DNA from 4 places in the Shimazuella sp. NTD248 genome. Region 1 is predicted to be linked to each of the others. Evidence: riboswitches for the same ligand, from Rfam matches in the RefSeq annotation. Region 1 holds a riboswitch; each other region holds the start of a gene.
What was found. Region 1 has a riboswitch for S-adenosylmethionine ahead of mtnK (S-methyl-5-thioribose kinase). Riboswitches for the same ligand answer to the same signal wherever they lie in the genome.

Region 1 (7,883 bases):
TGTTTCATTTTATATGCAACAGTTAGTACGATTATGAATGAATATGATTTTTTTGTCAATGAAATAATGCCAACTGATCCAATCGGTAAACTGCTTCTTCCAATCGTTTTTCATCTGTGAGCAAACCTACTCGAACATAGCCTTCTCCCGCTTTTCCAAACCCTATGCCTGGGGCGACGGCAATATGTGCCTGATCTAAAAGTTTTGCCGCAAAAGTAGTGGATGTATACCCAGAAGGTACTGGAAGCCAGCAAAAGAAAGAACCTTTTGGCTGAGGGACATTCCATCCTATTTGTGTTAGACCGGAAATAAAGGTATTTCTGCGATTTTCATACGTTTGAACCAATTCTTTCACACAGTCTTGGGATTCTAAAAGAGCAGTAACTGCTGACTGCTGAATAGCCCCAAACAAACTGACATAAAAATGATCTTGCAGCAGTTCAATCGCTTGAATGACAGATCTATTTCCAAGTGCGAATCCAACCCGCCAACCTGCCATATTATAGGTCTTACTCAACGTATAGATCTCAATTCCAATTTCTTTTGCACCTGGAGTTTGTAAGAAACTTAGTGGTTTTTGTCCATCAAAACCAATTGCTCCATATGCAAAATCGTGAACCACACAAATACTGTTTTGCGTTGCAAGTTTTACGGTTTCGACAAAAAACTCTGGTGTTGCAATTGCAGCAGTTGGATTGTTAGGATAATTTAAAAACATTAGTCTTGCTTGTTCTAAAATATCTTGAGATATTTGATGAAAGTCAGGGAGAAATTGATTATCTGCTAAAAGTGGCATCATTTCCATATGGGCTCCTGACATGGCAATTCCTGACCAATAATCAGGATACCCGGGATCAGGTACCAATGCGACATCTCCTGGATTTAAAAAACATTGTGCGATTTCTACTAATCCTACTTTTCCGCCAAAAAGAATGGCTACTTCTGTTTCTGGATCGAGTGATACATGATATTCTCGTTGATAGTAGGCAGCAATTGCTTCTTTGAGAAAAGTAAATCCACGGAACGGAGAATACTTGTGAAATTGTGGATTTTCAGCTGCTAATTGTAAGGAATGAATAATATGATCAGGAGTAGGGAGATCAGGATTTCCTTGACCGAGATTGATGACATCTTTTCCTGCTTGCACATATCGATTAACATCAGCTACCAATTTGGCAAAAAATTGTTTGGGTAATGACTGTAGTCGATCAGCATATTGAAATGTTTGCAATTTTTCCACTTCCTAGTTTGTATCTAATTATCTTATGCTACAATTTAGCCGAATAACTGTCAAAAACTTTTTGTTTAAAAAAGACTTTTTATTGACAAATACAAAATAAGCCTTTACTATTCTGAGATAGTACTTATTCAAAAACATTGGATAAACAAAAATATAAAGCTGTGCATCTCTTATCAAGAGTAGGTGGAGGGAAATGGCCCGATGAAGCCCAGCAACCGACCGTAATACCATCGCAAGATGGGGCTCATGTTTTTCTTATGGGCCGTGGAATAAACCCACGCAAGGCACGGTGCTAATTCCAACAGGACGTTGTTCGTTCTGTAAGATAAGAGGTTTGGACTATTCCGAGCCTCTTTCTTACAGAAAGAGGTTTTTTGATTTTGCCAGAAAAAAGGAGTGGTCATAGATGACAACAACTCAGGAGCGTTCGTATCGAGCACTAACGGTTGATACGGTTCGATCTGTAGTAGAACAGCTCCAGTATTTTGAAAATGTAAAACAATTGGAAGTATCGGAGGTTGGAGATGGAAATCTCAATTATGTGTTTCACCTTCGAGAACCAAAGACAAGTAAGTCTTTGATTGTAAAGCAAGCATTACCTTATGCAAAAGTAGTAGGAGAGAGTTGGCCTCTTACATTAGATCGGGCAAAAATCGAATACTTATCCTTGCAAAAAGCAGGAGAAGTGGTTCCTGAGTTAGTTCCCGTTGTTTATGATCATGATCAAGACTTAGCTTATACCGTGATGGAAGATTTATCTTCTCATGATATTCTTCGCTCTGGATGGATAGCTGGCAATCAGTATCCTGAGCTCGGAAAACATATTGGTACGTTTACTGCGCAAACATTATTTCATACTAGTGATTTTTATTTACATCCATTTACCAAGAAAGCCTTGGTTAAAGATTTCCTGAATCCAGAATTATGCAAAATTACGGAAGATCTCGTTTTTACTGATCCATTCTTTGATCATGATACGAATGAGATTTCTGATGAAATAAGACCTTTTGTAGTGAAGTTTTGGCAAGATGAAGAGTTAAAACGCGAGGCAGCCAAACTCAAACTGCAATTCCTCACAGAAGCAGAGGCTTTGCTTCATGGTGACCTCCACTCCGGAAGTATTTTCGTTACCAAAGATTCTACTAAGGTGATCGATCCAGAATTTGCTTTTGTTGGTCCTATTGGTTTTGATCTAGGTTCTTTCTTTGCTAATCTGTTGTTGAATTATATTTCTCAAGAAGCTCACCTCCAAAAAATGGAAGATTTGCAGGCTTTTCGCAAGTATCTATTAGATACAAGCAAGCAAACATGGGAAACGTTTGCCACTCAATTTTTAGAACTTTGCAAGACAAAAGGACATTTTACTTTTTCAAGCATTGATGGTGTAGCCGAAGCATTTCTTGAAAAAGTTTGGCAAGATACACTCGGTTTTACAGGTTGTGAAGTAGTGCGTAGAACGATTGGTCTGGCACAAGTTGCTGATCTAAATTCGATTGATGATGCACCAGTTCAAATTGACTTAAAACAAAAAGCACTGACTGTAGGAGCTGTATTGATTAAAAATAGAGGAAAGTTAAAAGATATCCATACTTTTCTCGCTTGGGTGGAGGAATCGTTAACATGACAGTTGTAGAGCAGAAAGTGGGAGTTACATCCGTAATTTATAAGAAAGATCATATCTCATTGTTGGATCAGCGTTTATTGCCACAAAAAATGGAATACGTTCGACTTTCTTCTCTCAATGATGTTTGGCATGCCATTCAGCGTCTACAAGTGAGAGGTGCGCCAGCTATTGGCATAGCAGCGGCCTTTGGACTTGTAGTATGGGCAAATGACTGGAAAGCATCTGATTTTCCTAGCTTTCTCGATGCACTGCGCCGCGCGAAGTCTCAGTTGGCAAGCTCACGTCCTACTGCAATTAATCTGAAGTGGGCTTTAGATCGCGTTGCAAATCAAGCAGAAAAGGTGAGTAGTGTTTCCGAAGCAAAACAAGTGATGGAAGCGGAAGCTTTGAAAATCCAAGCGGAAGATGAAGCAACTTGCCGAAAGATTGGTGAACATGGGTTGACATTGTTTGCCGACGAACAAAATATCATGACGATTTGTAATGCGGGTAGTATAGCGACAGCAAGATATGGCACCGCTTTAGCTCCTTTTTATATAGCAAAAGAACAAGGATGGAATCTTCACATCTATGCATGTGAAACCCGACCGCTTTTGCAAGGAGCACGTTTGACAACATGGGAATTGCAGCAAGCAGATATTGATGTGACATTGATTACGGACAGCATGGCTGCACACACGATGCAAACCAAAAGGATAGATGCAGTGATAGTTGGATGTGACCGGGTTGCTAGAAATGGTGATATTGCCAATAAAATAGGCACTTTTGGTCTTGCCATTCAAGCTAAAGCTTTGAATATACCATTTTATGTGGCAGCACCGCTGTCCACATTTGATATAGATACAGCTTCTGGTAAGGATATACCGATTGAAGAACGCTCTGGCGAAGAAATCTCTCGAATTGGGGATGCACTATTGGCACCGCTTTCTACCAAAGTCTTCAATCCAGCGTTTGATGTTACACCAGCAGATTATATTAAGGCAATTATTACCGAACAAGGGATTTTCTCCCCGAACAACTTAGACAATCTTATAGAGCAGATAACAAAGGAGACGGTGTCATGAAACGTACGAAATGGCTTATTTTTCTACTCATCTCGATCTTAGCATTGACCGCTTGCTCTAACGAACAAAACCAAGTAAACCAATCGACGAATAATAATTCTGTTTCTACATCATCTACCAGCCAAAGTAAGAACACAGCAATCCCAGAAAAATTAAAAAAGCCTCTAAAAATAGCAGCTATATCGCAATTGTCTATCGGTACGTTTTCTAGTCAATATATTGCAGGAGTACAAGCACAAGTAAAACAATTTGGAGGAGAAGTGCAAGTATATAATGCTGATAATGATCTTGCGAAAATGGCCTCTTATATCGATAATGCAGTAAGTCAAAAAGTGGATGGTATATTGTTGGATCATGGTCGTGCGGACGCACTCCTTCCAAGTGTAAAAAAAGCAATAGCAGCAGGTATTCCAGTCATTGCTTTTGATAGTGATCTACGCATCCCTGGTGTTACCGTTATCGATCAAGATGACTACTCCTTAGCTTGGAATTCCCTTCGTACCCTTGCGCAAGACCTCAATGGAAAAGGGAACATTGTCTACGTTTGGGTTGGCGGATTTGCTCCGATGGAAAACCGTAATGTGATCTATAACGCGTTTAAACAACGTTATCCAGAGATTAAAGAGATTGCTAAATTCGGAAATGCTTCTAATAACACTGCACTTGATACACAAACGCAGATGGAAGCTATTTTGCAAAAATATCCAAAAGGTCAAATTGACGCTGTATTTGCTCCTTGGGATGAATTTGCAAAAGGAGTTACTAGAGCAATTCAACAAGCAGGAAGAACAGAAATCAAAGTATATGGAATCGATTTAAGCGATGAGGATTTGCAGTTAATCCAGCAGAAAAACAGTCCATGGGTAGCATCAACAGCAACTGATCCATCGGAGATGGGGAAAATTCAAGTTCGATTCCTCTATCAAAAAATAGCGGGAGAAACTATTCCCCAAGTATTTAGTGTACAACCTCATTTGGTTGAAAAGAAGAATCTACCTAGTCAAGCTGTAACAATGGGTCAATTAGGGAAATACATCCCAGAGTGGGGCGCTACCAAAACGGCTACATCCCCTTGGATGGACAAGTTAGTTGAGGCGAATAAAAAATGACACTCCAGATGAAACGCATTGTCAAATCTTTTCATGAGAATAAAGTGCTCCAAAAAGTAGATTTTAATGTTCATAAAGGTGAGATTCATGCTTTATTAGGAGTGAATGGAGCTGGAAAGAGTACATTGGTAAAAATTTTGTCTGGTCAACTTCAAAGCGATAGTGGAGAAATAAAGATAGGAGAGCGACGGGTTTCGCTCTCTTCTCCACATCAAGCAATCGATGCTGGAATCGGTATTGTTGTACAGGAAGTGGATACAGCATTATTTCCTGAACTTACAGTAGCGGAAAACGTGAGTATACATGAATTGGTACAAGGTACTGCATTTTTCAGTAGACAGAAGCGAAAAAAACGAGCAAAAGAATGGCTAGAGCGAGTTGGATTAAATATTTCCATGGATCGATTGGTATCCGAATGCAGATTAAGTGAAAAACAGCAAATCGTAATCGCCCAAGCATTGGCTAGAAATGTGCAATTTCTTATTCTAGATGAACCAACTGCACCACTGAGTGAAGTAGAAACAAAAGCATTGTTTCAGCTCATGAGCCGTTTAAAAGATAGTGGAGTAGGAATTGTTTTTATAACACACCGCTTGCCTGAAATTCGTGCTATCTGTGATCGAGTAACGGTATTGCGAGAAGGACGAACCGTGCTGCAAAGTAAAGTATCGGAATTAACGGATGATCAAATTGTAGAAGCAATGCTCGGTAAACAGTTGTTAGCAATTCAAGAGAAAACACCTCAACAAAGGACTACTCCTTTGCTCAAAGTTCAGCAATTTTTTGTTCCTAAACTAGATAAATCGGTCACTTTTACTTTGCACGAAGGGGAAGTTTTAGGTATAGCTGGTTTAGTAGGGGCAGGAAAAACAGAGATTGCTAGAGCTCTAGCAGGGCAAGATCAAAGTTATAGTCTTGTTACGATTAAAGCAAAGCCTTGGAAAATAAAACATCCACAAAAAGCAATCGAAGCGGGAATTTGTCTCATTCCAGAAGAGAGGCGTAAAGAAGGGGTATTGGTTGATTTTCCGATAGACCAAAATCTTTCCTTGCCACATATCGATAAGATTACCCGAGCAGGATGGCTAGATTGGCGTAAAGAACGACTATTAGCAGAAAAAGTGATTGAACAATTAAGTATTCGAACTTCCTCTTCCAAACAATCAGTTGGGCTTCTCAGTGGAGGTAATCAACAAAAGGTATCCATTGGAAGGTGGTTGAATACGGATGCTTCTATCTACCTTTTTGATGAACCGACAAAAGGCATTGACATTGGAGCGAAAGTAGATGTTTTTTCGATCATCTCCAAATTGGCAGAAGAGAAAAAGGGTATTTTGTACTTTACAAGTGAGCTAAATGAACTATTGACAGTTGCCGATCGAATACTCGTGTTATATGATGGCAGATTTATTGCAGAGAGAAGGACAAATGAAACGACACTAGAAGAGCTCATGACATTAGCAACAGGAGGGATTTCGGATGGAACAGAGCATCGAGATAGCGAATCTCCCTAAGAATAAAACGAAGAAGAGTAAAGATGGATGGATTCGTTTTTTGACCAAGTATGGGACAATCATCGCGATTCTCTTGATAATAGCTTTTTTTAGTATTTTATCGGATGAATTTTTCACGTATAAAAATTGGACAGATATACTGCGTTCTATTTCGATAACTACACTAGTGGCTATTGGGGTTACCCTATCTCTAATTGTAAAAGGTTTTGATTTATCCGTAGGTTCGACCGTGAGTCTCGCTACGATTACTAGTACAGCTGTGATGGTTTGGTATCGTCAAGAAACAGTGCTTGCTATCTGTCTGCCGCTGTTAGTTGGATTGTTAGTAGGACTTATAAATGCATTTTTAATTGTTAAAATTCGTTTACCAGATATGTTAGCAACACTTGGTATGATGTACATGGTCAACGGTCTTCATTTGACGATTACAAAAGGATATAGCATCTATAACAATATGCCGCTTCAAGATGGGTCTCTAGCGCCAGGGAAAATTTTGCCTTCTTTTTTGTTTATTGGTCAAGGTGAAATTTTTTCCGTTCCCTTTCCGGTAATTGTGATGTTTTTCTTTGTGATAGTAGTTCATTTGTGTTTGAACTATACGCAGTTTGGACGTCTGTTGTATGTGACAGGTGGAAACGAAGAAGCAGCAAGGCTTTCTGGAGTTCCTGTAAATCGGTATAAAGCTTATGCTTATGCCTTAAGTGGTTTATTTGCTAGTATTGCAGGTATAGTATTGGCATCACGTATCGGGACTGGACAAGTTTCTGCTGGTGCATCTCTGTTGATGGATTCAGTTGCTGCAGCATTGATCGGGTACTCTGTTTTTGGGGCAAATAAACCTAACGTATTAGGGACATTCATTGGCTCCATTTTAATTGGTATTCTTCTAAATGGATTAACTATGCTCAATGTTCCATATTATGCCCAAGACATTGTCAAAGGTGCTATTTTGATTGGTGCTTTAACGTTAATGTATAAAAGTAGAAAAGAATCATAGCAATGGGCTTATTCCGTTTCTCTTCCTAGTAGACTTCCATATAATAATAGAAGTCTTTAGGAGAGGAGGTACTACTTTGAGAACCTTACAGTATATACCTCATCATAAATTGGGAACGAAGCACATCGGTAAACCAATGAAACTAGTTTTAAAAAACGGCAAAGTGATTTATGGCGTGATTAAAGAATTACATCAAAAAGGGATTGTGTTTATTCCTGTGCAAGTGAAGAAAAAGAATGGAAAAGCGAAAGCTCAGTGGTTTTGCCCACTGTTTCCTATCTTTTTACCCTTTCTTTTCTTCATTCCGTTCTTGTTTTTCTTCTTGTAGGATGAAA
Region 2 (7,883 bases), on a different contig from region 1:
AATGGAAAGTTCATCAATTGATGGGTTAATGCGTCTGATAGGTTTTACACTCTCTACAATATCTTTCATTTGTGCGATATGTTCAGGCGCTGTCCCACAACAGCCGCCGATGAGATTGACACCTTGGTTGATCAGCAGCTTTGATATCTCAGAAAAGTAAGCAGGATGAGACTTATGTTTAACCTCTCCATCTGTAATCCCTAACCTACCGGCATTTGGGAAGGCAGAGAGCAGAAGGGAATCTGGTACAATTGATTTTTCCAAACTGCGTAAGGTTTCTACAGGCCCAAGTCGGCAATTTAATCCTACTCCATCGACTTTTTCTGCGATTTCTTTAAAAGCTTCTGATAAGGAATAAGCATCTCGTGTCCGTCCAACTTCAATCAAGGAAAATTGAGCGAATAAGGGTAAATCTGTGAGATTACGAATAGCATTTACAGCTAATTTTAACTCGTGTACATCTAAAAAAGTTTCTAACAAAATCCCATCTACACCCCCATATAAAAGGGCGGTGGCTTGCTCTTCAAACAAATCTAGATATTCCTCTGGATCATACTCCATCACTCGTCCAGCTAGTATGGAACCAATAGATCCAAAGACATATGCCTCCTCTCTAGCAGCTGTTTTGGCGATAGAAACGGCTTCTCGGTTGATCTTTGCTACTTTATTTTCCAAACCATAACGTGAAAGACGTTCTCGATTTGCACCATAAGTGTTAGTCTCGATCATCTTGGAACCTGCTTTTACGTATTCACGATGCACACTTTCAATGAGTGTTGGTTCGCTTAAATTTAGTTCTTCTTGACAGGTGTGAACGGATATGCCTTGTTGGAATAAGTAAGTCGCCATTGCTCCATCACCTAATAGAACATGGTCTTTCATGTAAGTTCGAAAAGGTATCTTCAAGTTATATCCCTCCTAATTTGCGTTGAAATAACGAGCTTGTGGGTGGGCAAATACCATTGCAGAGACAGATGCTTCTGGTTCCATCATAAATCCCTCTGTCAGCTCTATTCCGATATCTTCTGGTTTTAAGAGATGAAATAATTTACTTTGATCTTCTAAGTTAGGACAAGCAGGATAACCAAAAGAGACTCGAATTCCTTGATAACGTGCTCCAAACCGTTCTTTCATGGTCATTTCTAGAGGATCTGGGAAGCCCCATGCGTTTCGCATGATTTGATGTATCCGTTCTGCAAAGGCCTCGGCTAACTCTAAAGCTAAAGCTTGGATCATATGAGAATATAAATAGGCTCCACTATTTTTCCAGTTTTCCGCGAGCTCTCGCACCCCTTTTCCAGCTGTGACTGCAAAAAATCCAACGGTATCCATCTCTCCTGAAGTTACTGGACGAAGGAAGTCAGCTAAACATAAATGAGGTTCTACTTGTTGTCTTGGAAAATGGAACTGTTCTACTATTTGCGATGTATTGGTAGGGTCATAAATTAGTACAGTGTTTCCATCGGATTGTGCTGGGTAAAATTGATATAAGCCCTGAGGCGATAAATAAGAATTGGTTATAACTTCATTCCAAAGGTGATCCAATTGTCCTTTTAGTTCAACCGTTTTTGGATCACCACTTTCTAATAAATTTGCTACATTTCCTTTTATTCCTAAGTGTTTTCCTAATAGCATCTGTTCATTGATATAGGTTTTCAAATGGTGAAGGGGATAATCTCGTAAAACGTGACGTGCATAGTCAGGAGCGGCAAATAACTTTGCTTTTCGATCGATCGGTGAACGAGTCACAGGTGTTCGAGTGATGGGAACTGCTGATTCAATGGTTTCTTGTTTTGCTATTATCTGTTCTTTTCTCTGTTGCATTTCTTCAACAATAGCCTTTCTTTTAATGGGAGAGCTTAGTTGATTTGCTAAATCCAAGCCATGCATGGCATCTTTGGCATAAAGAACAAGTCCTTCATAAGCTGGAGTGATTCGGTTTTCGGTAAATTTTCTAGATAAGGCAGCCCCGCCTACTAATAGAGGGATGTTGATTCCAACTGATTGTAGATCTTGGGCGGTGATAACCATCTGTTGTGCTGATTTTACTAAAAGTCCCGATAAACCAATTGCATCTGGTAGTTCTTCACGACAAGCAGCAATTAATTGTTCTGGAGTTACTTTGATTCCAAGATTTACAATGTTATAACCATTATTGGAAAGAATGATTTCTACTAGATTTTTTCCAATATCGTGAACATCTCCTTTTACGGTAGCTAAAATGATTTTCCCTTTAGAAGTAGTTTCTTCCTTATCCATATGAGGTTCTAGATGTGCAACAGAGGCTTTCATGACTTCTGCACTTTGCAGTACTTCCGCTACGATTAATTGGTTATCATTAAAGAGTCGTCCAACTTCATCCATTCCAGTCATAAGTGGTCCATTGATGATATCTAATGGAGAGGTTTTTTGTAGAGCCAAATTGAGATCGGCAATTAACCCATCTTTGAAACCTTCTATAACATAATTGGCCAAGCGTTCTTCTAGGGTTAAGGTTTGAGCAGATTGTTTCTTTTCTATTTTTTTCTCACGATAAAATTCAGTAAATGCAGCTAATACTTCACCATAGTTCGTTTCATTCGTATCAAATAACAATTTTTTTGCTAGTTGTTTTTCTTCGTCAGGAATAGAAGCATATCGTTCAAGGCGCTCGGAGTTTACAATGGCATAATCGAGTCCGGCTTTGGTGCATTCATAAAGGTAAACCGCATTTAAAACTTCACGACCAGCAATAGGTAAACCAAATGAGACATTAGAAACTCCGAGTATAGTGGTGCATGTTGGTAAGCTTTCTTTTATAAGGCGAATTCCTTCTACTGTTTCTAAAGCAGAGCCAATATATTGTTCATCACCAGTACCAACAGGAAAAACGAGTGGATCAAAAATTATATCTTGGGGATTTACTCCATATTTCTCTGTTAACAACTGAAAGGATCGCTGGGCTACTGCCAATTTTCGTTCTCTTGACACAGCCATTCCTTCCTCGTCAATGGTACCAACTACTACAGAAGCTCCAAAACGATGAAGCAATGGGACAACTTCTGCGAAACGTTCTTCTCCATCTTCAAGGTTAATGGAATTAATAATCGCTTTACCTTGGGAGTAGGATAGAGCCATTTCGATAACTTTTGGATCTGTAGAATCTATCATCAGTGGTACTTTCACTTTTTTTGTCACAAATTTCAAAAATCGTTCCATATCTTCTAGCTCATCACGATCAGGATCTGCAAGGCAAATATCGATGATTTGTGCCCCGCCTTTTACTTGTTTGCGAGCAACTTCAGATGCATCCTCGTATTTTTCTTCTGCAATCCATGATTTAAATAAACGTGATCCAATCACATTGGTGCGTTCTCCAACAAGTAAGGGTCGATTGTCTTCCTCAACATAGACAGATTCTATACCAGAAACAGCAGGAAGGTGTGAGGGGGCAGGGGTACGTGGCTGAAAGGCGGCAACAGCTTGTTCAATAGCACGAATGTGCTCAGGTGTCGTGCCACAACAACCACCAACTAGATTAAGCCACCCAGCCGCAGCAAATTCGCTTAATTTTTTTGCCAGAGCCGATGGAGTTTCCAAGTAATTACCATCTTCATCTGGTAGACCAGCATTTGGATAACATGAGACAGCGCAAGTAGCAAGAGTGGATAATGTGCGGATATGATCTTTCATAAATTCTGGCCCTGTTGCACAGTTTAATCCAATTGCAAGAGGATTTAGATGTTCGATCGACAAATAAAAAGCCTCAATATTTTGACCAGCCAGCATGGTACCCATTGGTTCTATTGTTCCAGAGATAATAATCGGAACACGTCTTTTACTCGCTTTAAAAGCGCGTTCCATTCCGATACAAGCAGCCTTTACATTCAAGGTGTCTTGTGAGGTTTCCAATAAAAGAAGATCAATGTTTTCCATCAAAAGTGCTTCAACTTGTTCGTAGTATGAGTGGGCTAACTCATGAAAAGTAATTCCGCCTGTCACGGTAAGGGTTTTGGTCGTGGGACCGATAGAGCCAGCTACATAACGAGGATGATTTGTTGTACTAAAATGATCCCGCGCTGTACAAGCGATGCGTGCTGCTGCTTGGTTGATTTCTGTTGTTCGGTTTTGTAAATCATACTCCGCTAAAACAACAGAAGTTGCCCCAAATGTATTGGTTTCAATGATATCGGCACCAGCATCTAAATATGATTTGTGAATATTAAGAATTACATCCGGACGGGTTAGATTTAAAATTTCATTACACCCTTCATATTCTTCACCATCAAAATCTTTTGCGGTTAACTGAGCACGTTGAAGCATTGTTCCCATCGCTCCATCAATGATAAGTATTTTTTCTTTCAGTCGCTCTTCAATGGGTGTTCTGTTCATTGCTATCATCCTTTGTGTAAGATCAAAAAAACCTTTCATCTGGGTAAGATGAAAGGTGAACGATTGTATCGTCAACTCTCATCTCGCGGAATCCAATAATCCGCAGGAATTGGCACCATATTGATCCATAGATCAATTGGTTGCCGGGTTTCATCGGGCCAGTCCCTCCACCACTCTTGATAAGAGAAAGATTCATTTGTATTTGGTTAATATTGTTACTCCCAATTATTGATTATACTACAAGGTTAGGAGAAAAAGAAGATTGTTTATTTGTTACAGGATATTTTCGAGTACTTGCTTTTGGATTTAAGGATTTTCTTTTGGATGAATATATAATAATCTATGAAAAGTTGCAATTATTTTTGCTTAGGAGTTATATTAACTTACATTTGGTGTCAACCAGTATAGAACCCCAATTTAAAATAATATCGGATAATTTTGTTTTCGTGTTTGACTTCTATTCAGATGTAGGATAACCTAAAAATAACTAGTGCAAATCTTGAATAAAATAATATTTTGATAATTCTCTTATCGAGAGCGGCGGAGGGACTGGCCCGATGAAGCCCGGCAACCAATTGATTTAATCAATAAGGTGCCAATTCCTGCAGGAAGTATATTCCTGATAGATAAGGGAAGAGGAAACGATGGATAAAACTGGCCTCTTCTCTTAGGAGAAGAGGTTTTTTGATGCAAAAAAATAGGACAAGAACTTCAGTAGTTTATACGAATACGTGCCTAGTAAAACGAAACGGGGAGTGATTTGGATGAGAATAGAGACATTGTTATTGCATAATGGAAATGAGTTAGATCCACAGACAGGGGCTTCAAGTGTCCCCATCTATCAAGCTTCTACCTTCCATCAGTTTGATATCGATAATCCGGGGCAATTCGATTATTCCCGAAGTGGAAATCCAACACGCCAAGCATTGGAAGATACCATTGCAAAGCTAGAGAGTGGTTGTCGAGGCTTCGCTTTTGCTTCCGGAATGGCAGCAATATCTACTGTGTTTCTGTTATTGTCCAAAGGAGACCATATCATTGTTTCGCAGGATGTTTATGGTGGTACGTATCGTATTTTAACGCAAGTGCTAAGTCGATTTGGGATTGACAGTACTTTTGTCGATACAACCAGAACAGAAGCTATCACTCAAGCACTTCGTCCAAATACGAAAGCAATCTATATCGAAACTCCTTCCAATCCAACCCTAAAAGTAACAGATCTAGGCGAGATAGTAAAAGTAGCAAAAGAAAATAAATTATTATCTATTGTCGATAATACATTTTTAACACCTTATTATCAGCGTCCATTAGCATTTGGATTCGATATCGTTGTGCATAGCGCAACGAAGTTTTTGGGCGGACATAGTGATGTGGTGGCAGGACTTGTAGCGGTAAGAGATGAACAATTAGCAAATCAAATCAAGACTCTTCAAAATGCGTTTGGAGCAGTACTAGGAGTGCAGGATTCATGGCTAATTCTACGGGGATTGAAAACCCTGCAAGCGAGGTTGGACATATCTTCCAAAAATGCAGAAAAGTTAGCAGTGTGGTTACAAGAGCATAAAGAGGTGGAGAAAGTATATTATACCGGTTTAGAGGAACATGAAGGTCATCGTATACAATGTAAACAAGCTAGTGGTCATGGCGCAGTATTATCTTTTGATGTAGGAAGTGGAACAAAAGTAAGGAAACTACTTCAAAAGATTCGACTGCCTATCGTTGCAGTTAGTTTAGGTTCTGTAGAAAGTATTCTATCTTATCCTGCATTGATGTCCCATGCGGCAATGCCACAAGAAGTTAGATTAAAACATGGGATAACAGATGGATTGCTCCGTTTTTCCGTAGGCTTGGAAAACGTAGAAGACCTTATGGACGATCTGTCCCAAGCGTTGGATTCGAGAATTTCTTTTGCTGCTGTGAGATAAAAAGAAAAGTGTTGACATGAAAGACCATTATATACAATGGTCTTTCTCGCTATAAGTAAATTTTAACGTTTAAACCTGCTGTTTTTTATTAAGATATATTAATATAATTACACTATACAGCATTTCTATGAAGAGAGGGAGAGATGACGAGAGTAGCTAGCCTAGAAGAGCATAAGATAATACGACAGACTGCCATTCGGTTTCTGTTGGATCAGCGACTAGGGAAGCTTAGGCCTAACAGTAACGCTTATTTTCCGGATGATCTCAGAAACAATTGCGAGATTCCCTTTAAAAGCGCGTACCGTTATATGTCTGAGGTACTAAGGGTATCGATTGAGTTTCCGAACTCAGTAGAGATGCTTGACATGTGTGAAGAAGCAGTAGCTATTGCAGAGAAGCGTCGCATTTGGGCTCTAACAACCAAAGAAGAAATAGCTAGAGAAGGATGGGAGCTCAACCTACTTTCCTCACCAGACAAGATGTTTTATCTTTTTGGTGAAAGTATTGTCGTCTTCTTGACAGGTCGATGCGGTGCAGGAAAAAGTACCCTGATCAAGGCAGTTCGTTCTGCTATGGCAGAGCACCAACTATTGAGGGCGAGTAGAGCAGGTCTTGTCTATGAACCTCTAGCTGAGATTTATGAAATTGACCCTGATGAGTTTCTCCAAGGGGGAGAATGGATTGGAGAAGTCCCTATCGAGTTGATCGATCCAACGATGAGACAAGCCCTTGATAAACTTAGAAGGGTTCTAAATAATCGTGGTTGGGTCATCATTACAGATGCTGGTGACAACAGAGGTCAACGTGAAGCGATGATTCGGCTAATTGGTCAGCTTCGTTCTACTTGTCATATCCATTATGCACTAGTCGATTGTCCTCCTTTGGAAGCTCTTGCACGTAACCAGACTCGGAAGCGGAAAGTCTCCCTTGAAAATTGGCTGGAATGCTCCAACAAGGTGGAAGAAACCTTCCAGTCGATGTCTCGATACGTTAGGAGCTTGAACGAAGATGAATCTACCGAAGGAATTCCTCCTTCTGGTACTTGGGAGATTGTAGATGTTAGCTCTTCTTTGTATCGAGGACTAGAGAGCGAGCTATATCGCTGTTCCTATGTCTCTCCATTTGGGATTCGCTGCTCTCATCAATGTACTCCACGTGAGATAGAGTGTTGTAAGAGAGTGACTTTGCCACGGATGGACTATTTTCATCAACAGTCTCATCTTGGCTTTCTCTGCTCTGACCATTCTCCGAAGCGTAGATGGGAATGGAAGTAAATATCCCTGTGTCTGAGGAGATCAGTGGCGGCAACATTACTTTCTGTTGTCGCCACAGCTGTTTTAGGACAAATATCCAAACATGAATAAAGAAACAGCTTTTTTGCAGAAAATTAGATTATACATGATATATTTTATTCTTGCTCATCCGAGCATGAGAGGAGCAATCTAAATGAAAAGTGAAGAATCAGTAAGTGGACTCTATCTAAAGTTAATACAAGCATGGAACGATCGCGATGCGAAGCAGATGTCATCTGTCTTTGAACCAGCAGGTGAGATGATTGGTTTTGATGGAAGCTGCATCTCTGGACGT
Region 3 (7,883 bases), on a different contig from region 1:
AGAAAGAACAAGTCTGAGTTTACAATCGGTTTCGAATTATTTAAGAGTATAAAACTACTAAATGGCAGTGCTGTCAACACCACAGACATGAGGATAATCGTCCCGCCCATTGTCGGTGTTCCAGCCTTTTTTAAGTGTGCTTCTGGTCCCTCTTCCCGGATACTTTGACCAAATTTCAATCGCTGTAGTGTTGGAATAATCATTGGACCAAGAAGTACGCCAATCCCAAATGCTACTGCGAGTGGAATGAGTATAATTCGTATATCGATATTTGCCACCACTCTACGCTCCCTCTACTAATTGTTTCACAATACGATCTAATCCAGCTTTTCTTGAAGCTTTTACTAAAAGAAGAATGTTTTCATTTCCTTCCTGATCAAGATAGGAAAAAGCTTCTTCATTGGTCGAAAAATGCTTCAGTTGCATTTGATTAGGAGAAGCAAGCTTGGCAGCTTCATAAATCCATAACCCTTTTGCCCCTATTGTTATCAATCCTGCAAGATTCTTGGTAACAGCATATTTTCCAACTTGCTCATGATAGGATTTTCCCTCGTCTCCTAATTCTTCAATTCCTGCAAGAAGTGCCCATTTTTCTAACTCAGGCTCTACTTCTGCTAAAATATCAATCGCTGCATTTACCGAAGTAGGGCTCGCATTATAGGAATCATTAATCACTTTCAACCCATTTTTCGCCACTGCCACTTCTAACCTCATCGGTGTTGCAGGAACAGCCTGTAAACCTTTTGCTATATCTTCTTCTGGAATATCTAGTAATCTCCCAGTCTCAATCGCAAATAAAGCATTTTTGATATTATGTCTGCCTAACAATGGCAAAGTGTAATGGTGTCCTGTCTTACGGGAGGAAAAAGTCCAGCCAGTAAGTCCTAGACTCTGTACATCTTCTGGACCCTCTTTACACTTTTTGTTCCAGCCAATGGAAACGATATTACTAAAAGGAATGTCCTTCTTTAACAATGGCTCATCCCCATCCAATAGTAAGGTTCCATTTTTGGATAAACCATCACAAATCTCTAACTTTGCTTGAGCGATTTTTTCTCGGCTACCGAGATAACCGATATGAGATTCTCCTATATTTGTCACCATCGCGATATCAGGTCTGGCTAATTTAGAGAGCTCTGATATTTCGCCAATGTGATTCATGCCCATTTCGAGTACGACAACTTCTGTTGTCTCTGGCATCTGCAATACCGTCAACGGAAGACCAATATGATTGTTAAAATTTCCAGCTGTCTTATGTACTTCAAAAGTTGTGGTTAAAACACTTGCAACCAAATCTTTTGTTGTTGTTTTGCCGTTGCTGCCTGTAATCGCAACTATTCTACAACATGTTTCCGTTAGATAACGCTCTGCCAATTGTTGCATTGCCAATAAAGTATTTGGCACGACAATCAGTGGAATCGATACATCAGGTAAAGCACGATCTTCTTGCCACAATGACGCAACTGCACCTGCTTCTACCGCTTTATCGATAAACTGATGCCCATCAAACACATCTCCAATAAGTGGGATATACAGATTCCCTGCTGTCAGTATTCGGGTATCCGTTGATACTCCTGCTGCCAAAAGAGTTTCTCTATCATCCTCTTTATGTTCATAGCTTCCTGACACGGTCTCTAGTATCCAATTTATTCTACGTTCCATGCTGTTCACCCTTTATTGCCTCATAAGCTATCTTTCGATCATCAAATGGATAGCGAACACCATTTATTTCTTGATATGTTTCGTGCCCTTTTCCCGCAATTAGCACCACATCACCAGGTTTTGCTAACTGCACGGCATGTTCAATCGCATTTTTGCGATCTTCGATCGTCATATACCTTTGTAAAGAAGTAGAAACACCCTCTATCATATCTGCAATGATAGCCTTAGGCTCTTCTGTTCTTGGATTGTCGGAAGTTATAACTGTGAAATCACTAATTTCGGTAGCTATCTTTGCCATCAATGGTCTTTTACCACGATCCCGATCTCCTCCACAACCCACCACACAAATTACTTTTCCTTTCGCAAAAGATTTAGCAGTTGTTAGAACATTTTGAAGACTATCCGGGGTATGGGCATAATCGACCAATACCGTATAATCCTGTCCAGCTTGCACCGATTCAAAGCGGCCATCTACTCCTGTAAGCGATTCTAATGCTTGTTTAATTTTCGTCAAATCAATTCCCTCGACTAGAGCAACAGAAGCAGCTGCTAGTGAATTATAGACATTAAACGTACCAAATAGAGGCAGACAAATGGATACATTACCTTGATAGGTATGCAGCTCAAAAGACACACCATCTACTCGATGCTCGATATTCACTGCTCGAACATCGGCCTGTTCCGAAATGCCATATGTAATGACCTGAGCTGGTGAGATTGTAGCAAAATAACTGGAAGCGGCATCATCCACATTTAACACTGCTACTTGCGTTTTGTCTTTTTCAGGGGTGTAATCATTGCCCAATTGGCTAAATAAAAGACCCTTTGCTTCTCGATATTGTTCCATCGTCTCATGATAATCGAGATGATCCTGCGTTAAATTGGTAAAAACGGCGATATGATAATGAGTGCCCCTCGTTCTTCCCAAATGCAGAGCATGGGATGAAACTTCCATTACCGTATATTCGGCTCCTTCATCCACCATATAACGTAAACTCTTTTGCAGATCGACCACATCAGGGGTGGTATTTTTAACTGGGATAACGTTATCTTTGATCTTCACCCCAATTGTGCCGATAATCCCGGTCTCCCTCCCTACAGACGTTAAAATTTGTTCGATCAGGTGGGAAGTAGTTGTTTTACCGTTAGTTCCTGTTATTCCGATTAATTTTAATTGTCTTGATGGAAATTGGTAAAAGGTGTTTGCCAAAAAGCCCATTGCTCTTCTAGTATCTGGCACTCGAATCATCGGAACAGTCGTTTCCACAGATTCTTCTACAAGTACTGCTACAGCACCATTTTCCACAGCAGTTTGGATATAGTCATGACCATCCACCGTAAACCCGCGAAGAGCAATAAACAAATCTCCTTGCTTCACCTTTCTCGAATCCGTTTCGATTCCGGTGATTTGCTCATCACTTGGATTTGTCCATTCTTTTACATGTAATACATCTACTAGTTCACTTAATTTCATTATAAGGTAAACCTCCCACTCCACTTGTCAAGAAAACTTGGCATTGTGTCTTGCCTTTAAGACTCTGAAAGAGGCTTAGCTACACTTAAAATAAACGATAAGTGTAACAATAGAAAAACCAGGTATGGGGGTCCTGGCAATCATGACACCCATTTTAACATAATTCACGCAAAAAATCCCTTGAGGGAGAGTGACGAAACAAGCAACGAATCGAAATATAACCATATTGTGAAACAACAATAGGCTTCCACCTCATTGTAAAAACACAGATGGAAGCCGCTAATTTATTTGTCCCCTAAATACATCCGAATCAAAGTACCCTTTTTTACCCGCTCTCCTGGACGTGGGATTTGGCTGATGACCAATTTTCCTTTTCCTACTGTTTCAATTGGTATTGTATACAAACTATTTTTGATCTTATCAATATCTTGACCAACAAAATTTGGAGTGGTGACAATCGTATCATAAAGCGGATTTTCTTCTGGTTCAATTTGATTTTTTCGTTTTGGTACTTTCATATACCGCATGGTATCTCCAATAATATTTCCTACGATAGGAGCAGCAACGACCCCACCAAATTGGATACCTTTTGGATTGTCAACTGCTAAATACACCACAATCTTTGGATCATCAGCAGGAGCAAATCCAATAAACGAAACGATGTGATTATTTTGAAGATAGGTGCCATTCGGCCCTACTTTCTGCGCTGTTCCAGTTTTCCCGCCAACACGATAGCCATCTACAAATGCCTTACGACCTGATCCTTTGGCAACAACGCTTTCTAACGCCGCCCGTACAGCAGCAGATGTATCTGCTGTTATAACTTGTCTTTTTACAGCAGGGCTAATGGTGCTTACAACTTGGTCATTTTCTGGATTTATCCATTGCTTGGCAAGATGTGGAACCATCAATTTCCCGCCATTGACAGCTGCTGCTACAGCGGCCACCTGTTGAATCGGAGTCACTGCTACCCCTTGACCAAATGCAGTAGTTGCAAGCTCCACTGGTCCCATACGCGAAGGTTTAAACAAGATTCCTTTTGCTTCTCCATTAAGGTCTATTCCTGTTTTCTGCCCAAACCCAAATTGATGGATATAGGACAACAGTTTTTGTTTTCCAAGCCGTTGGCCTAAGGTGACAAATCCGGGATTACAGGAATTTTCTACGACTTCCAAAAAGGTTTGCGAGCCATGTCCGCCAGACTTCCAGCAGCGAAGTCGTGCCCCGCCTACAGCAATAAAACCGGGGTCGAAAAATCCTTCGTGTAAGTTTACTTTCTTCTCTTGCAGAGCGGCTGCTAAGGTAATAATTTTAAATGTCGAACCCGGCTCATACGTTTTCCATATTGGCAGATTGCGGTTGTAGATCAATGGGTCTGTTGTTCTATATTGATCTGGCCGATAAGTGGGGCGACTGCTCATCCCCAGTATTTCTCCTGTTTTGGGGTCCATCGCAATGGCGATCACATTTTCTGGATGATACTGCGCCATTGCTTGATCCAATTCTCGTTCGATGATTTGTTGAATATTTAGATCAATTGTAAGCTTTAAATCCATCCCGTCTTTTGGCGGTGTGAAGCGATCTACCCCTCCTGGCAACTTTTCTCCACGTGCATTGGCACTAAACGAAATATATCCCGGGGTACCTTGTAATTGCTTGTTGTACTCCAATTCCAATCCTGCTAACCCTTGATTATCAATTCCAGTAAAGCCAAGGATGTGGGAAGCTAAACTTTGATAAGGGTAATAACGTTTGCTATCTTCTGTAACTACTACCCCTGGTAATTGTAACCCCTGAATCTCTTCTGCCTTTGCTTCTGATATTTTTCTCCCATAGGGATTAATCCGAACGATAAGCTGTCTTTTCTTTACAAACGGCAAAATCTTTTCTTCTGGCACACCTAATATTTTTGCTAGTTTATAAGCTGTTCCATCTTTATCCTTGATCTGAGCTGGTACGACCATCACCGAAGGCGAACTGATATTATACGCAATCAATTCCCCATTGCGATCCAAGATGCGTCCACGCTTTGACGCAAAGGGAATATCCCTGCCCCAAAGATTTTCCGCTTTCCCTGTCAACCAAGGCCCTTGTACCAACTGCACAAAAGTAAGACGACCGAGCAACGCGATCAGTACAAACAGTGCAATTGAAAATATAATGAATAAGCGTTTTTTGTGCGTAACCAATAGCGCTTTCACGTCTCTTCATCCTTTTCCACTATCCTTTATTTCAATTTATGTGGACAAAGGGTAAAAAAGAATCATCATTTCTATGATTTAGGGATTTCCTATCAAACTTGCTCAACGGAATGTTATATTCAAAGACTCAAACGTAAAAAATCCCACATCTTCGTCTATTGAGTGAGATGTGGAACATACTGGTCGTTTGAGGTAATTAGGAGGCTATTCTTTTTTAAGTAAAGGGAAGTACGAATGTCAGAAAATGAAACAAACACTCCACATCTTCACATAAAAAACGAGGTTTCCCTCGTATGTATTATCTATTTCATTTTCATCTTGTTTTTGACTTCAGCTGTTTCACAACCATATTTCTCTATTACCAAAAAGAACGAATTTTTCGGGACAAGGTAATACGTTCCATTTTTAAACTCCATACTTTCTCCCATAGTTGTTCCTGTTCAAAAGCATCCGATGCACTTCTTAGTTGTTGATAACTTAACAACAACTGCGTATTTATAGCATCGAATTGTGCCCATAAATGATAGAGAAATAAATCTTTGTCTGTGAAATTCAGTTTTTGTAAAATTTCAGCTTGCCATTCTTGATCGCCGATTTCTTTTGCATATAAATACAAGTCTAAATAATCGTTTATCCAAGTTTCTTTTAACTGAATCATGATTTTACCTCCCTAACAAATGAAAAACCTCTTTAAGAAGAGGTTTTCTAGTTAGAAAGGTCCTCCTCTTATCTTTCAGAGTTTCTACTCTGTTGGATTTAGCACCATACAGTCTGTTGACTGAGGTTGCTGAGGTTTCATAGGGCCAATCCCTCCACCTCTCTTGATAAGAGATCCTTCGATTTTTTTCGTTTTGGTTGATTTGTTGTTGATTATATATGTAATTATTTTAATTGTAAATAACTACATCGATTTTTCTTTCATTGTTCGCATCATACTCATCATTTTTGTCATCATTTCATCTGACTCTTGCATTTTGTTCATCATCATATCCATGTCCATTTCTGGTATCGTGTTCATTTCTTGCATTTTGTTCATCATCATGGTCATCATTCTCATTTTTCCCATCATATCCTCCATCATGACCATCATCATCATATTCATACACATTTTATCCATACTATAATCCTCCGATTTTAGATACTTCAAATCATTACCTATGTTTTCCATAATGTTTGAATATATACTAGCCCGTCCTCTTGGCATAAAAAAACGAGGTTTCCCTCGTTAGGATTATCGATTTCGTTTTGGTTTGGACCTTGACTTCTTCTTTGCCGGCCATAGTTTTTTGATTAGTTTTTGACATTCTTGGATATGGGCATATTCACTTGAAACGTCTACTAATTCTTCTTGTCTGTCTACCGCACGAACCAATCGTTCGGGATAGGAGAGAAAGACAGCTAGAAGTCTTTTTTCTTTCGGCAATAGTTTATTTTCTTGTTCATAGGCTGCTAGTATTTCTGCGGGAGATTCCTCTGGATATCGATGTATTAAAGTAGCAAGGTCTTTTATGGGTGTATCTAGCGCAGCATGGTCAAAATCGATCCAGTACAATCCTTCCTCACTTGTGAGTACATTAGAAGGATGAACCCGACCATGACATATCGTGTATCTCGGGGCAATTCCTTTTTCCACTTGAAGATAACGATCGATTCCTTGGATAGCAAACGTAAATCCATTTTGGGAGAGCTGAGCAGATTGTTCGGATATTTTTGCTTCTCCTTCTTCTAACGTCTCTTGCCAACTAGATACTTGTGTCTTTCGCTGTTCCCAAGACTCTTTTAGATCTGGATCGATGACTTGGTGCAACTTGGGAAACTGTGCTGCTATAGGTTCTGCTAAACGATGAAAGCGCCCTAAGGATGATGCCAGCTCTGTTGCCGATACATGATCATCAGCAGGCTCTTGCCATGGAGTGGCATACCACTGGCTTCCATAAGCAGAAACGACTATTTCTCCATCCTCTGTAGGAACCCACGGAAGCAGATGAGGATATCCAGCTGTGCGAACTTGTTCTAACATGCGGTGCAGTACATACAGTTTTTCTCTCGGTGCATGACTTTCTTTCAGCGCATATTTTTGGTCTCCATCCGCAACCTCCCATACTCCAGCCCGATGTTGCACCGAAGAAGGGTCCCATCCAAATGCATGAATCACTTCCCACATCGAAAGCCCTCCTTCCCTAGCTCCGCTTCACCGGAATTTTTACGATTTGACCTTCCACTAAACGATCTGTTGGGAACTGATTCGTTCTAATAATCGCATTACAAGAAACATCATACTTGGCAGCTAATGTATCGATCGTCTCGTCTTTTTGGACAATAACCATTTTTAAGGAAGTAAACGATTCTTCTCTATTTCCTACCAACCACCTGCTCCATTCTCTGCCACGAACTTCTTCCTCTGTATTACTTGGTTCCTTGATTTCTTCCTCTTGTTGTCCTTCTTCAATCACAAGCTGAGGTTGAAAGGCTTCTTGTGATGGTGGTTCTTCGCCTACTTGTTCTTTTGCTATTTTTCTTGTCTCCCGATGTATGGTGCGTTCAAC
Region 4 (7,883 bases), on a different contig from region 1:
CCACCCGTTTCCGCTGCTAACATTGCTACATCATAAAAATAACGTGCTGTTGGTGTATCATCTTCTAAATCAGAGACTTCTGTTAAGATATATGTGAGATTTTGTCTTTGTGAAAATTGGCTACTAATAAAATCAATCGCTCCTAAAACCGATCTATCCTCACTAACTGTCCGATGCTGCACTAAATCTCTCATTCCTTGTGACAGTGTATGAACATACATAGGTATATTTATCTTCTGAGCTAAATGGCGAACTACTTCCAATACCCGTGACCGTTCCGAACTCCTAATGGAAATAAACGGTATACGTGCCTTTAAATATCTCTCTACTACATCTGTAAAGCCTTTTAGGTCGCTCATTCGAATATGATTCTCCTCTTCGTTTTTCCCATTGGAATAGGGGATTGATTTTCCTGTGGTTGATTTACCCAAATTGGAGTGTGTTGAATAATCCGAAGCAGCCTTCCACTAGATTCTTTCTTAGCTTCGTCCAAAAGATAAGACTGAATCTCTTTCACATTCTTTTCCAATTCCTCATTCATTTTGCTCCTAAGTTCTTCTGGAAATACAGGAACAGACACAAAGCGTACAAGGTAATTAATTTGACGTCGAAAAGCGAGAATAGCTTGTACCATTGCATTTTCATTTCCATGTACACGACCTAATTCTTTTGTAAACTGATTTACTGCTTTTTGCAGACGAAAAGAGACTGCTTCCCCCATCTTTTGGGTAAAACGCTCTGCAACCCCTTTTGTCCAAGGAACTTGTCCGATAGCTACTGTTTCTAGTAATTCTTCGTCATGGTCTGCTTCACGAAAAATTTGAAAACTAGCGATCCAATCAGAATACGTAGTTGGGGGTTTGAATCCGCTCATTGTTTTTTCCCTCTTTTGATCAATTTAGATGGAGGTAATAGATCCCATTTTGGAAATTGGCTATACTCCCCATCTTCTAGATGATTATCTTGTTTTACAGGACTAGTATGTTTTGCTGTTTCTTTAGCCGGCGTATCTTTAAATACACTCATTGGCTCCTCATCTTTAAACGGATTATCATCCATCTTCTTTCTCCTCCTCATCTCATAATAACGCGCGTTTTATCATAGTTCCGTTGCAATGCTTCTTTTACATGTAATGGTTTTAACAGCTCTGGCAAGCGTTCTGCTTTCTGATCCGCTTCTTCAAATGCAGCTCGATAATCTACTACATCAGCTAAAGTTGCTTGCATCTCCATCTGTACATATTGTTCTATCTCTTTTAGTTGGTCACGAAATGGTTTTTCCTTTCGCCATTTATAGAAAAAAACTCCTGCTAAGATCGGAAGCAGACCAATAATGGGCGAGTACTGGAAAGAAAGATAGGAAAATACTCCGAAAGATAACACTGCTGTCAGAATGAGTTTTGCCTTTTTATGTTTTAAATAACTTTTAGAAAAGCGCGTTTTCCACATCTCTTTTATTTTCCTTTTACTGGACTTCTTTAAGGCTTCTCGAACCGATTCTTCGCATAATTTTTCATTGTTGCCATCTTGGGTAAAAAATTTCCAATCATCCATCAAGTGTAACTCTCTTACCTTTTTCGGACTGATTAGCTGAATATCAACAGGGATTTGATTTCGAATAGATAAGGCCAGATCATTGTGCGTTTCCAGCACTACATCTTTTAAAACAGCTAAAGCATATCGCTGAGATGCAGCCGAAACTTTTAGTGTCTCTGGATACATAGCCATATTCCGTAATAACTCTAAGTAATTTTGCGTTGGAGCAAATAATTCTGCTTCTGCTTTTACCTTTTGTTCAATCTCATCATCTTCTCCACCCGCTTCAATTATGATCTGCATGGATCTTTCTTCTCGCCGGAGCGGAAGCTCATCTTCCTCGTATTGGAATACTAGTTTTTCTAGTAAATCATCCACTGCTTCTTCTACTCGTGAAGAGGGTGTAAGATCTCTATTCAGTGCTTGTTCCATATAATTACCAATCTCTTCATGATATTGAACAATCTGAGCCGAGTATCCAACTTCTTTCCAGTTGGTGCTATTTTCTGCTAAATAAGGGTAATTCTCATCTTTTGACGGATAGTTTACACGTTGGAATAGAGCATCACGCCATTTGGCTCTCTCCTCTGTCAGTAAATCTACTTTAGATGTAAATTCCTCAATCCACTGCTCACTTTGATCCATAAAGGAATTACAGATAGATAGAGGTAAGATCCCATTTGTTATTCCATCGATCACCATCACCATATCCCGATCCATCTTCATGGGGTTTACTTCTTGGAAATATTGCGCAAACCACTGTCGACATGCTTCTTGTCGATTGTATCGTCTACTGACTAATGCAAAAAATAAACTGGCCTTCTTGGGGTCCCGTCGCATAGCTTCCTCTAAAGCTCTTTGAGCCAGATCTCTTTGATCACTTACCCATCCCGTTAACGCTACCAATGCAGGTGCTAGCCAGTATTTTGGGGTAACGACCATCATCTCTTCTGTCACACTTTTTATCATATTTGATCTGACTAACGATAAATCAATTGCTTGCAAGATTCCCGTAGCGGTACGCCGGAGTTGATCATAATGACCGTATTTTTGTTCTAGTTCTTGCTTCACACGTACCAATCGAATTTCAGCTAATTGCAAATCAATATCAGGCATAGTTTCACTCCTTTACAACAGATACTTCACCATTTACAGCAATGGCTCGTAGGCAATCCGGATATACTTCGATACAAGCATAACTCGGATGAAGTGCCAACCTTCTTGCTTTAGAGAATTCTTTAGGCAGGGAATCCGTTTTTTTTATGTGTTGTAGTATTGTTTTATCTCGATCAATCAGATGCACATCGTAGCAATCATCTAAATAACACTTTGCTAATATCCCAATTAATTGTTCTTTTTTTGGTACATCCATAAATTGTTTCTCAATGGAAGTGATAACCGAATCTACGTCCATTGATACTGCACTGTGTACATCTAAATCAGCTAATAATTCCAAATATTCTTTTGTCCTCTTTCTCCTTAATCGTTCTGCCAATTCCAACTTTGAAGTAATCGGGCGAGTGACCAAATTGGTTTCCTGATCTCTTTCTTTTAATCCTGGAATAATAGGTCGACGCAAAATAATCCGCCCCTTTCCCAAAATAACTTTCCTTCATTATATTGCAAATAGAGTATACAAAAAAGAAAAGGTTTTGGCATGTCGCCTACCTTTTCTTTCTGGAACATCTATTACACTTTTCGCTAGTTTGAAACTCGATTCCGAAAGTCTTCTTGAATGGATGTAAGCAGGGATGGCTCAGTAATTAAACGGACTCCAGTAAGTGCTAAAGCCTTACTCGAACAAATCAATGCTTTATCCCCTAGCGGAGATTTAGCTGCCTGGCGAAACTCATCCGTATGACCAACTAGATCAGATGGGCCGATCTTGATATATGCATGTACGGTAGGAACAACATGGCTAACATTACCAGCATCAGTCGAACCTAAACCTTTTGTTTGTTCTACTATCTTTTCCCCTAAATTTTCCAGCTCTTTTATTAATACTTCATCAAATGCAGGGTTGAGAAGTAAATCGTCAATCTCATTTTGCAATGGTTTGATTTCTACCCGAGCACCAGTAGCTAATGCTGCACCTTCCGCGATTGCTTTTACTTTTGTTGTCACACCATTGAGGATTGTCCGTTTTGCAGCCCGAATAAAAAATCTCGCTTCAGCGTATTCGGGGACAATATTGGGAGCATCTCCACCGTGTGTAATCACTCCATGAATCCGAACGTCATCTGGAACATGTTGTCTAAGTGCATTTATACCATTGTAGAGTTGAATAACTGCGTCCAATGCATTGATCCCTTTCTCAGGAGCAACTGCTGCATGTGCAGGTTTACCATAGAAAGAAAAAATCAAAGGATCTAATGCCAGAGATGGAGATGTTCTGGCGGTTTCCGAATTGGGATGAATCATGGCACAGGCGTCCACTCCAGCAAAGCGATTATCTTTTACAAAACTAGCTTTTGCGCTCCCATTTGGTCCTCCTTCTTCTGCTGGGGTACCAAATACTACTACTTCTCCGCCAATTTCATCTAAAACTTTACTCAGTGCAATCCCTGCTGATACACTTGCTGTGCCAATAATATTATGTCCACAAGCATGTCCTAACCCTGGAAGTGCATCATACTCTGCTAGAAAACCAATCACAGGACCAGGTTTTTGGCTTTTCTTTCTTGCAATGAACCCAGTTGGGTGACCTGAGATATCCACTTCCACATCAAATCCGTGTTCTTTTAGCAATTTGGTATGCAGACCACTTGCAAAATACTCTTCATTCCCTATTTCAGGACGTTCATGTATGTCATGACTTACTTGAATCCATGTATCACGTGTTTCATCAATATATTGAGTTATTTGCTCACGAATGGTTACTATTTTAGTTTGCGCCAAGTTTATCCTGCCCCTTTTTTATAAATTTTCAATTTCAGAAATGGGAACAACCGTTGGAATTACTCCTCCATTATAGACCTTCTTAATATATTCACTTACCTCAGAAGATTGATAGATTTTTACTAGTTTTTTCAAATTAGCATTATCTTTGTTCTTGGTTTGTGTAGCGATAATATTGATATATGGCTTTGCAGTTTTGTCTTCCTTAAATATTGGGTCTTTTACTGGGCTGAGACCTGCACTTACAGCAATCCCATTGTTAATAACTGCAGCAGCTGCATCATCCATCGAGCGAGGGGTCTGTGGTGCTGCAACCGTAACAATTTTTAAATGCTTGGGATTAGAAGCTATTGCTTCCATCAGACCTTTTCCATTAGCTCCCATCACCTTTGCTGCTTCTATCACTCCAGCATCTACTTCTAATAAAGAATTTTCTACTAAGCGTCCGAAATAAGGCGCTGCATAAAAAATCAATGGTACAATAGCAGCTGCTGTACCGATTGATGAGCCTGTTACCAATCGTGTAAAAGGGATGATCGCAACCAATAAAATAATAAAAGGAACGGATCGAAAAATATTGATGATTGCGTTGAGAATCGTGAAAAGCGTTCTGTTTTCTAATATATGTCCTGGCCGAGTTACAACCAGCACCACTCCCAATGGAAAACCAATCAATATGGAAAAAACAAGCGATACGAAAACCATGATGAACGTTGCAATTGTTCCATCTACTAACTGCGGCCAAAAAACCGCCCAATCAAACGCCAATTGATGTCACCTCTTTCACTAGTACTTGATGCTGTTGTAAATATTGAATAATGTCTTCTGTTACCTTCCAATCACCTTGAATACTTATTAATAAGTCTCCAAAAGGTTTCCCTTGTAATTCTGTAATACTACCCTGCAAAATATTGATATCGGTTTGAAATTTCCTTATTGCTTCTGCAATAAGTGGTCTCTTTGCGTTTTCACCAGTAAATACAATTCGTAAGATTTGATCCTGTTTTTTCAAGGATTGGCGTACACTTTCTGGTAGTTCCTGTCCAAAAATAGTACGAACAAATCGCTGTGCTGTTTCGGACTTTGGATTGGTAAACACTTCATAAACCGTTCCTTGTTCCACAATTCTCCCTTGATCAATCACTGCTACGCGGTCACACAAATTTCTCACCACATCCATCTCATGAGTAATCAACAAAATGGTGATCCCATAGTCTGTATTCACCTTTCGAAGCAAATCGAGTACTGATCTCGTTGTATCAGGATCTAAAGCAGAAGTTGCCTCATCACACAACAAGATATGGGGATCAGTAGCCAAAGCCCTAGCAATACCTACCCGTTGTTTTTGTCCACCTGACAATTGCCCAGGGTAATGTTCAGCCTGATCTGCTAAACCAACAAAGGTAAGAAGCTGCATTACTTTTTCTTCTACTTCTTTACGCTTTTTTCCAACTAAATAGAGAGGCAATGCGACATTGTGAAAAACTGTTTTGGACTCTATCAGGTTAAATTGCTGAAAGATCATACCAATTTTTCGACGAGCTTCCCTTAATTTTTCAGATGACAGAGCAGCCAATGCGACACCATCTACTATTACTTCACCTGTGGTTGGTTCCTCTAACAGATTGACAGATCGAATTAACGAACTTTTCCCCGCTCCACTCACCCCCACTACCCCATAGATCTCTCCTTTTTCTATATGTAGAGACACTTCTTTCAGTGCTTCCACTGGTGGCGATCCAGGGTAGATTTTGCTGATATTACTCAATTCAATCAAATTCCATACTCCTAGTAAAAATATTACATCCCAATAGATGGATAAATCGTAGAAAAACAAAAAAAGCCTCTTACTATTCATCAATAGAAAGAGGCTTTTAAACTAAGGAATATCCGCTCATTTAAATAACTCTTCCTATCTGCCAAGCAAACTTGCTTGCAGGAATTAGCACAGTATCGTAAATGATCTGTTGCTGAGATATCAAAGGGCCGGTCCCTCCATCTCTCTAGATAAGAAGTTAATATTTAATTGAGGTCATTTTATATTTAAATACATAGTAAGTCAATAGAATTTTAAATATTAATCAATAAAGGGTATAATGCTTGTTTTCTCCTTAAATCGCTTAACCCAAAAGAAAATAGATATCTCTAATGAGATGTCCAACCTCCATCGATAACTAATTCGGTACCTGTAGTAAATCTCGATTCATCTGAAGCTAAATATAAGACTCCGTAAGCCACATCATTTGATTCACCTAAAAAAGGGAGCGGTGTAACGGATTCAAAATGTTTTCGAATCCCTTCATTAGCAAGCAAATCTTCCGTCATTGGTGTATGTATCATTCCTGGATAAACAGAATTTACCCGTATATTGTACTTGGCATATTCGACAGCAGCACTTCTGCTAATCGCTCGAATCGCCCCTTTTGAAGCAGTGTATGGATTGACTCCACCAGCTATTAAACCTGCAACTGAAGAAATATTTATGATCGAACCACCACCTATTTCTTTCATAACTGGAACGACATATTTCATTCCTAAAAAAGTTCCAATCATATTTATATCTAATACTCGTCTCCATTCTTCAATCAAATCGTCATGACTCGCTGTTGTACTAGCATTATTTATTAAAACATCTACTTTCCCATATTTCTTGCAAATTGCTCTTATCAAATTACTCCAATGCTCTTCAATCGAAATATCATGAAAAAAAGCAATTGCTTCCCCGCCATTTTTTTGAATATCCTCTGCTACTTTATATACTTTTTGTTTCTGGATATCTGCAAGAATCACTTTTGCACCTTCTTTGGCAAAAAGAATAGCTTCTGCTTTCCCTTGTCCACTTGCCGAACCTGTGATAATTGCAACTTTACCCGCTAAGCGCCCCATAGCACCTATCCCCTTTGAAATCGCAGATGTTTTGCGATTCTATCATGATGAACCGCTTTCTATTGAATATATGGAACATTATAACATCTTTTAATTTGTATCTACATAATATTTGTAATAATATAAAGATATTATTTTACTTTCATGTGTTATAAAAATGATAATGAATTGTCAAAGATCTTTGTTAATAGAATGAAACGTTATTTATTTATTTTCTATTTATCTTTGCTTTATATATAAAAATACAAAATTATAAATAATAATTCGAATTTATATAAGTATTTCCACCTATTGATGAAGAATTCCCAAAATAAACACGAACATATCTTGACGAAAGTTTACTCATCAAGATATGTTAATGATAGAAACGAAGTGAGAAAATCACTCCCCTACGTTTCCCAAAGAGATCACAGAGAGGACACCATGCCATTTAACGAACTACTTGGCACCGATCTAAAAGAAGCAATCGAAGGTCCATTCTTCCTTCCGGGAATTCTCCTTCCGGTAACCAGTGACACCGCTGTTTATGCCATCCCAGGATGGTATGAGAAACCCAGCTGTATG

Region 2: another riboswitch for S-adenosylmethionine. It lies ahead of metH (methionine synthase); the one in region 1 lies ahead of mtnK (S-methyl-5-thioribose kinase).
Region 3: another riboswitch for S-adenosylmethionine. It lies ahead of AC5WOE_RS13955 (hypothetical protein); the one in region 1 lies ahead of mtnK (S-methyl-5-thioribose kinase).
Region 4: another riboswitch for S-adenosylmethionine. It lies ahead of AC5WOE_RS16580 (methionine ABC transporter ATP-binding protein); the one in region 1 lies ahead of mtnK (S-methyl-5-thioribose kinase).

Annotation. Positions count from the first base shown of each region.
Region 1 is NZ_JCAJZT010000002.1:412,324-420,206, reverse strand. It holds gene AC5WOE_RS06775 (pyridoxal phosphate-dependent aminotransferase) at 56-1,231, opposite strand; SAM riboswitch class I at 1,408-1,572, shown strand; gene mtnK (S-methyl-5-thioribose kinase) at 1,647-2,864, shown strand; gene mtnA (S-methyl-5-thioribose-1-phosphate isomerase) at 2,861-3,928, shown strand; gene AC5WOE_RS06760 (sugar ABC transporter substrate-binding protein) at 3,925-5,037, shown strand; gene AC5WOE_RS06755 (sugar ABC transporter ATP-binding protein) at 5,034-6,551, shown strand; gene AC5WOE_RS06750 (ABC transporter permease) at 6,583-7,548, shown strand; gene AC5WOE_RS06745 (hypothetical protein) at 7,625-7,876, shown strand.
Region 2 is NZ_JCAJZT010000003.1:252,445-260,327, reverse strand. It holds gene AC5WOE_RS08535 (bifunctional homocysteine S-methyltransferase/methylenetetrahydrofolate reductase) at 1-882, opposite strand, end outside; gene metH (methionine synthase) at 919-4,371, opposite strand; SAM riboswitch class I at 4,447-4,557, opposite strand; SAM riboswitch class I at 4,897-5,004, shown strand; gene AC5WOE_RS08525 (aminotransferase class I/II-fold pyridoxal phosphate-dependent enzyme) at 5,136-6,296, shown strand; gene AC5WOE_RS08520 (P-loop nucleotide/nucleoside kinase family protein) at 6,440-7,570, shown strand; gene AC5WOE_RS08515 (SgcJ/EcaC family oxidoreductase) at 7,743-7,883, shown strand, end outside.
Region 3 is NZ_JCAJZT010000005.1:348,036-355,918, forward strand. It holds gene mraY (phospho-N-acetylmuramoyl-pentapeptide-transferase) at 1-203, opposite strand, end outside; gene AC5WOE_RS13940 (UDP-N-acetylmuramoyl-tripeptide--D-alanyl-D-alanine ligase) at 283-1,662, opposite strand; gene AC5WOE_RS13945 (UDP-N-acetylmuramoyl-L-alanyl-D-glutamate--2,6-diaminopimelate ligase) at 1,652-3,136, opposite strand; gene AC5WOE_RS13950 (stage V sporulation protein D) at 3,421-5,337, opposite strand; gene AC5WOE_RS13955 (hypothetical protein) at 5,696-5,995, opposite strand; SAM riboswitch class I at 6,061-6,168, opposite strand; gene AC5WOE_RS13960 (hypothetical protein) at 6,239-6,454, opposite strand; gene AC5WOE_RS13965 (phosphotransferase) at 6,569-7,501, opposite strand; gene AC5WOE_RS13970 (LysM peptidoglycan-binding domain-containing protein) at 7,518-7,883, opposite strand, start outside.
Region 4 is NZ_JCAJZT010000008.1:65,534-73,416, forward strand. It holds gene AC5WOE_RS16545 (AAA family ATPase) at 1-359, opposite strand, end outside; gene AC5WOE_RS16550 (hypothetical protein) at 356-874, opposite strand; gene AC5WOE_RS16555 (hypothetical protein) at 871-1,059, opposite strand; gene AC5WOE_RS16560 (hypothetical protein) at 1,074-2,651, opposite strand; gene AC5WOE_RS16565 (hypothetical protein) at 2,656-3,114, opposite strand; gene AC5WOE_RS16570 (M20 family metallopeptidase) at 3,237-4,433, opposite strand; gene AC5WOE_RS16575 (MetQ/NlpA family ABC transporter substrate-binding protein) at 4,452-5,138, opposite strand; gene AC5WOE_RS16580 (methionine ABC transporter ATP-binding protein) at 5,191-6,210, opposite strand; SAM riboswitch class I at 6,343-6,447, opposite strand; gene AC5WOE_RS16585 (SDR family NAD(P)-dependent oxidoreductase) at 6,579-7,319, opposite strand; gene AC5WOE_RS16590 (alpha/beta hydrolase) at 7,743-7,883, shown strand, end outside.